2 regions of the Streptomyces sp. WMMB303 genome follow, and region 1 is predicted to be linked to the other one. Evidence: riboswitches for the same ligand, from Rfam matches in the RefSeq annotation. Region 1 holds a riboswitch; the other holds the start of a gene.
The links. A riboswitch is a leader RNA that binds a small molecule or an ion and turns the genes downstream of it on or off. The one in region 1 is predicted to bind cobalamin.
Positions count from the first base shown of each region.

Region 2: linked by a shared signal. The riboswitch ahead of metE (5-methyltetrahydropteroyltriglutamate--homocysteine S-methyltransferase) and the one ahead of P2424_RS16245 (hypothetical protein) in region 1 are both predicted to bind cobalamin.

Region 1 is NZ_JARKIN010000001.1:3,651,041-3,654,220, reverse strand. It holds gene P2424_RS16250 (CbiQ family ECF transporter T component) at 1-1,048, opposite strand, end outside; gene P2424_RS16245 (hypothetical protein) at 1,045-2,022, opposite strand; cobalamin riboswitch at 2,163-2,296, opposite strand; cobalamin riboswitch at 2,504-2,627, shown strand; gene P2424_RS16240 (ABC transporter substrate-binding protein) at 2,737-3,180, shown strand, end outside.
Region 2 is NZ_JARKIN010000001.1:519,364-522,543, reverse strand. It holds gene metE (5-methyltetrahydropteroyltriglutamate--homocysteine S-methyltransferase) at 1-1,219, opposite strand, end outside; cobalamin riboswitch at 1,398-1,548, opposite strand; gene P2424_RS02475 (DUF5133 domain-containing protein) at 2,340-2,597, shown strand; gene P2424_RS02470 (hypothetical protein) at 2,788-2,949, shown strand; gene P2424_RS02465 (hypothetical protein) at 2,937-3,113, shown strand.

The DNA of each region.
Region 1 (3,180 bases):
ACGCCAGCAGCACCGCCACTGCGGGCAGCGGCGTCACCTCCGGCCACATCAGCGGACTGGTGGTGGGGTGGAGGACGGCGGCCTGCGAACCGGCGGCGGCGTACATCAGCGCGGCGGCCGCCAGTCCGCAGGCCGTCACCAGTAGTTCCGCAGCCCGCCAGCGGTCCGGCCGGTAAGTGCTCCGTACGACGCGCCGGCCACCGAGCAGGAACCCCGCGACGGCCAGCAGCAGCCCGGCGAGCAGGACCGGGGTACCGAGCCCGGCGGGACCGCCCGAGCCCATCGCGCCGTACAGTCCCGCGCACACCCCCAGCAGCCCGCCGATGACCAGAGCGCCGGTCAGCACCCGGGTACGGACGGGAAGCTGCCCGGTACGGCCGAACCCGTGCGCCGCCATGGCGGCAGCCAGGGCGAGAGAACGGTTCATGGCGTCCTCCAGCACCGGGACGGCGATACCGTGGAGCGCGCGCAGACCGCGGGTGCGCCGCCCGCGCAGCCGCCGGGCCCGCCGCACCCGCACAACGCTCTCCGCCAACTGCGGTGCGACCGTCAGCGTGACGACGACCGAGGTGCCGACCTCGTGGAGAGCCCCGGGCAGCGCCTTCAGCATCCGCTTGGGATTCGCCAGCGCGTTCGCCGCCCCGACACACACGACCATCGCCGCCAGACGCAGCCCGTCGTAGAGCCCGCCGAGCAACTCCTCGGCAGCCACCGGGCCCAGCAGCCGGATGCCCGCCGACCATTCCGGAAGCGGCACGGCAGGCAGCGTGAACAGGACGTGCTCGCCCTCGCCGCCGCCGAAGATGACCCGGAAGAGAACGCGCATGACGACGATGAAGGCGCCGAGCCACAGGTACATCCGGAAGGCGAGCGCCCACGGCGCCGTGCCGCGGCGCCGCGCCACCACCAGCCCGGCCACCCCCAGCAGCATCGCCAGCAGCAGAGGGTTGGTCGTGCGGCTCGCGGCCACGGCGAGAGCGAGCGCCCACAGCCACCAGGCGCCAGGGTGGACAGTGCGCGACAGGGGTGTCAGGTGCGGACGCTTCACGGCGTCGTGGCGTCCTCACCTCTGGACCTGCGCCGCCGCCATGCGGCCACGCCTCCCGCGGCGGCGAGGCCCGCGGCCGCGGCTCCTCCCGCCAGGGTTCCGACCGGCACACCGGAGGAGCCAGAGGCGTCTTCGCCCGCCGCATTCCCGCCCTGCCAGTCCTCGGCCTCGGTGGGAGCGGCCACCGGACCGGACGACCCCCGGGCCTCCTCGGTGCGCCTGTCGTCCTCGGCGCTGCCCTTGGACGGCTTCTTCCCGTCCTTCCCCTTGTTCTTCTCGTCCGTCTCGCCCTTGCCGCCCTCGGTCGAGTGGCTTCCGCGGTCCTGGGGGCCGGAGCTGCTTCCATCGGAACCTCCCGCCCCGCTGCTGCCGCCCCGCCCACCGGTGCCGCCGACCGCCCCGCCGCCGCCCTGCTGCGGACCGGCGCCGCCGGAGCCCGAACCACCCCCGGAGCCCGTGCTGGGGCGCCGGGGCGCGACACGCGGCGGGGGAGCGTCGTTCTCGGTGTGGTCGAGGGAGAAGGACCAGCCCTCGAAGCTGCCCCGGGGCGGGGTGCGGTAGGTGACGCCGCGCTGACTGTAGGCCCACCGGCCGCCGTTGGGCGCGTGCCAGTAAGACCAGTAGGCGCTCGCCGGAGGAGTGTCCACGCACGGCTCGCGCTGCGGACCGGGCTTGCCCAGCAGACGGCACACGAACGACTCGCCCCACCGGTTGGTGCCGGTCACCTCGATGCCCGCGGCCTTCAGCGCGGCCAGGCCGGTGCGGTGACCTCCCGGCGCGCACCGCACCAGGGTCCCGCCACCCAGCTCCCGGAAGTCGACCACCACGGTCACCCCGTCGGCATCCGGGCAGTATCCGGCCCTGCCCCTGGACGCCGCCGACGCGGAAGCCTCGGCCGGCGTCGTCAGGCCGGCGCCGACCGAGCCCACCAGCACGGCGAGCACCGCGGCCAGGGTGCGTAACACGCGAGGCATCGGAGGCCCTTCATCCGGGGGCCGCACCAGGGACCCCGGCCCCGGCCGTACGAAAACCCCCGGCATCTCTTCCGAAGAAGAGCGCGCAGGGGTCCGGGCTCGGGGACTTGGAGCTCCACGCTGCGGACCATGACAGTGGGAAGCGGTGCACGTGCCGCATCGGGCGCTCCGGCTCGCAGCACAGGACTCAGGGCCCTCCGCTGCTCACGGTTGCAGGTCAGCGCCGGATTCTCACCGGCTTTCCCCGCATGCGTACGCATGAAGTTGTGTGTCCGCCGACGGCGGACACCAGGGATGCTAGACCCGCAAGGATGTTCGCGCCAGGGGGTGGTGCCGCCGCTCACCGGCCCCGCTCCGGAATTATGTATGCCGCACTCGCCGGATGCGAGGACGAGCTGCCGACCGTGGCCGAGCCGCAGGTGGCAGCCCCGGTGCCGAGGCCGTCGGCCCGTGCGTCACAATGAGCCCACGAGGCGAGGGGAACCAGGAAGCCGGTGCGAGTCCGGCGCGGTCCCGCCACTGTGACCGGGGAGCGGCCCTCCACCATGCCACCGTTCGCGAACGGGAAGGCGGAGGTGAGCGACGATCCGGGAGCCAGGAGACTGACCCGTCGCCGGTCCGACAGCAGGGGCGAGGACACCCCGGAGAGGATCGACCGTGACGAGGCATGCCCGGACGGAACCGGCACCACGGCCCGGACCCGGCAGAAGAGGAGTGCTGGCAGCCGGAGGCGGACTGGCACTGGCCGGCTCTGGCCTGCTCACCGGCTGTGGCCGGGACGGAAGTAGCGCGGACGACGGCGACCGGTTCCGCGCCGCGTTCACCGCCGGCGGCTCCCAGGAGACCCTCGACCCGCACGTCGCCCCCAACTTCGTCGACCAGGCCCGCGCCAAGGCCCTGTACGACACACTCGGCACGTATGCCGACGACATGTCCGTCCGCAAACGACTCGCGGACTCATGGGAGAGCGACCCCTCGGGAACCCGGTGGCGGATACGTCTGCGCGAAGCGCAGTTCCACGACGGGAAGCCGGTCACCGCGCAGGACGTGCTCTACAGTTACCGCCGAGCCGCCGACCCGGACACCGGCTCCCCCTCGCAGGAACTGCTTTCCGCGATCGACTTCTCCGCCAGCAGGGCGGACGGCCGACGATCCCTC
Region 2 (3,180 bases), 3.1 Mb from region 1:
CCGCCGGGTCGTGGGTGAGCGCGGAGTCGGTGCGGGAGGCCAGGTCGGCACGGTTGGCGGCCAGTTCGGCGCCGATGGCGTCGGTGCCGTGTGCCAGGCCCTTGGCGAGGGTGGCGATCTCGGCTGTCTTCTGCCGGGCGAAGCTGAGCCAGCGCAGCACCTCGGGGTCGATGTCGCGTTCGGCCTTCACGTCCAGCGGTACGTGCAGCAGTGAGCAGGAGGCCGATACGTCCACCCGGCCGGCGAGCCCGAGGAGGGTGCCCAGGGTGGTCAGGGATTTCTCCAGGTCGTTGATCCAGATGTTGCGGCCGTTGACGACGCCGGCCACCAGGCGCTTGCCGGGCAGGCCGCCGGCTGCGGCCAGCGCGTCGAGGTTGGCCGCGGCCGCCTCGGTGAAATCCACCGCGAGGCCGTCGACCGGTGCCTTGGCCAGCATCGGCAGGGCGTCGCCGAGCCGGTCGAAATAGGAGGCGACCAGCAGCTTCGGCCGGTCGGTGAGCCCGCCCAGCTCGCGGTAGGCCCGCTCCGCGGCGGCCAGCTCCTGCGGGGTGCGGTCCTGGACCAGTGCGGGCTCGTCCAGCTGGATCCATGCGGCGCCCGCGGCACGCAGATCGGCGAGCAGTTCGGCGTAGACCGGCAGGAGCCGCTCCAGCAGGCTCAGCGGCTCGAAGTCCGCGGCGACCCCCGGGGCGGGCTTGGCCAGCAGGAGGTAGGTGACGGGACCGACCAGCACGGGCCGGCCCGCGAGCCCCAGCGCGAGGGCTTCCTTCAGCTCGGCGACCTGCTTGCCGGCGTCGGCCGCGAAAACGGTGTCCGGACCGAGTTCGGGGACCAGATAGTGGTAGTTGGTGTCGAACCACTTGGTCATCTCCAGCGGCGCCACCTCCTGGGTGCCGCGGGCCATCGCGAAGTAGCCCGCCAGGGTGTCGGCCGCCACGGCCTCCCGGTGGCGTTCGGGGATGGCACCGACCATGACGCCGGCATCCAGCATGTGGTCGTAGTAGGAGAAGTCGCCGGTGGGCACCTCGTGGATGCCGGTCTCGGCGAGCTGCCGCCAGTTGGCAGCGCGGAGGTCCTTGGCGGTCTGCCGGAGGGCTTCGGCGGTGACGCGGCCCTTCCAGTAGCCCTCGACGGCCTTCTTCAGTTCCCGGTTCGGGCCCTGGCGGGGGTAGCCGTGGACGGTGGCCCCTGCTGCCGCAGCTGCGGACTTCGCTGTCACGGAGATCTCCTTCGCGAGATGTCTCGTCGGGATCCCGGCGGGCACGAGGAGCGAAGGTGACGGAATACCGGTGAAAAGCCGGAAGCGCGGCTGCTTCCGTCCACCGGACATGTGCGCCGACCCGCCCTCGAGGTCACCGGAATATCCGCACACACGTGGGCGCGTGCGGGCAACGGGCAGGTCTTCGGACTCGCGGGCTCGCCTGCCGGTCTCCCGGCGGGCTCCTACTGGCCGTCGCTTCCCGGACCGTCGGGTCCAGTGCGTGTGACGGCGGTCGTTCCCGCTCACCGCTGCGGGGCAGTCCCGGACTTCCACCGGGTTCCCTCTTACGACGCCCCGCCTGGCGGGCGGGACGAACCAGCTGCCCCGCCAGCCTAGGTGCAGAGCCCCCCGCCCGGGTAGTGCGCCCCGCGAGCCCCCGCCCCTCCGTGCCCGGCCCCGGGCGCCGGCGCTCCGGAGGTGAGCGTGCCCTCCCCGACGCAGGCAGTGGCCCTGCCCGTGTCGCCCTCATGCGGTTCAGCGGTTCCGCCACGTCCCGGAGGGGTGTTCCTGCGCTGTCGCACGATGCGGGCCAGGAGGGACCGGCCGTCGGCCCGGGGGACGAACGCCGGCCGGGCCGACGGAGGAACGCGGCCGCCAGTGCCGCGCCTGGCTCACGCGTCCGACGAAGAGCCAGGCAGGGCCGAGGGCGAGGAGGAAGCATCCGGAGCCGACGACGGCCGGCAGCACGCTCGACCCGAACTCCTCCCGCAGTACTGAGCAAGCCGGGGGCGGGACGGGCGAGGGGATGGGGGGCGTCCTCTTTCGGCAACGCGAACGGCAGGGCCGACGGCGCCCCGACTCCTCCCGCCGCTGGGCCCGGTCCCGCGCGGCGAGGCCGGTGCGGAGCCGAGTGCCTGTTGCGTTCGTGCCGCGGACGCCCCGCACCAGGCGTCGCCACCGCGCCGCGGAACTGCTGGTGTGGCGGATGGGACTCCGGGTACCCGGGGCCGTCGAACGCCGGCCGAAACGGCACGGCAACGGTCATGGCGCGTGCGTCCGGCCACCGCGGACTCCGGATATGCAGATTCCGGATGCGGTGCCCGGGCCCGGCCCGCCCGCACCCGGAAAGGAACTCCCTGTGCTGCACCCAGCAGAGAAGACGCTCCGGCTCCTCCTCGCCCGCTACGCCGACGCCCGCACACAGCACGAAACCGCTCCCACTGCGGCGAGCCGCGAAGCCGTGGAGGACCTGGCGTACACCCTCTGCGTGACCACCCGCACCCGGTCCCTCGCCGAGGCCCTCTCCACGGCGGACCGCATGCTGGAGCGCCACGTCGCGGAGCGGAAGCACGGCACCCGACGGGCGCGCGCACACGGCGCGCCGGCCGCGGTCTGAGTCCGCTCACGTGCACCGAGGCGGTGCCGCGGCCGCGCCGGTGCCGCGCCCAGGCGCCCCCGGCCGCCGGGCGCCGGCGCGTGATACACACCCCGCCTCGCACCGGAGCGCCGCTCCCGTGCTGCGGGACGCCGGAACTGTCGGGAGACTCGGAAGCGGAACCGTCTCCCGCCCGGAGGTAGCGCAACCCATGTCAGCATCCCAGGACAAGCCCCTGCCCCTGCCGGACTTCGACCAGCTCCCCGCGGGCGCCGTCGAGCACCGCATCCGGCCGTTGGCCCGCGAGGACGTGCAGCGGCTTCTCGACATGAACGGGCCCACGCGAACCGGACACAGGTCGTGCACTTCCTGACCGCGCGGCTCGACGAACTGGCCGCCGGGGCCGAGCCCACCGGAGGAGATCCGCAGGGCGAGCGTCCCGAGCGCTCCGACGGGGCCTCCGGGCGCTCACCGGCCGCACCGGACACCGCAGCCGAGCCCACGGAACCGCTCCGGCACGGGCGGCACCGCTTCTGACCGATGTGAGGCGGGAGCCGTCCCGGAGCCGGTACGCGCGTCGCCGCGGCGCCCGCCGACCACGGGT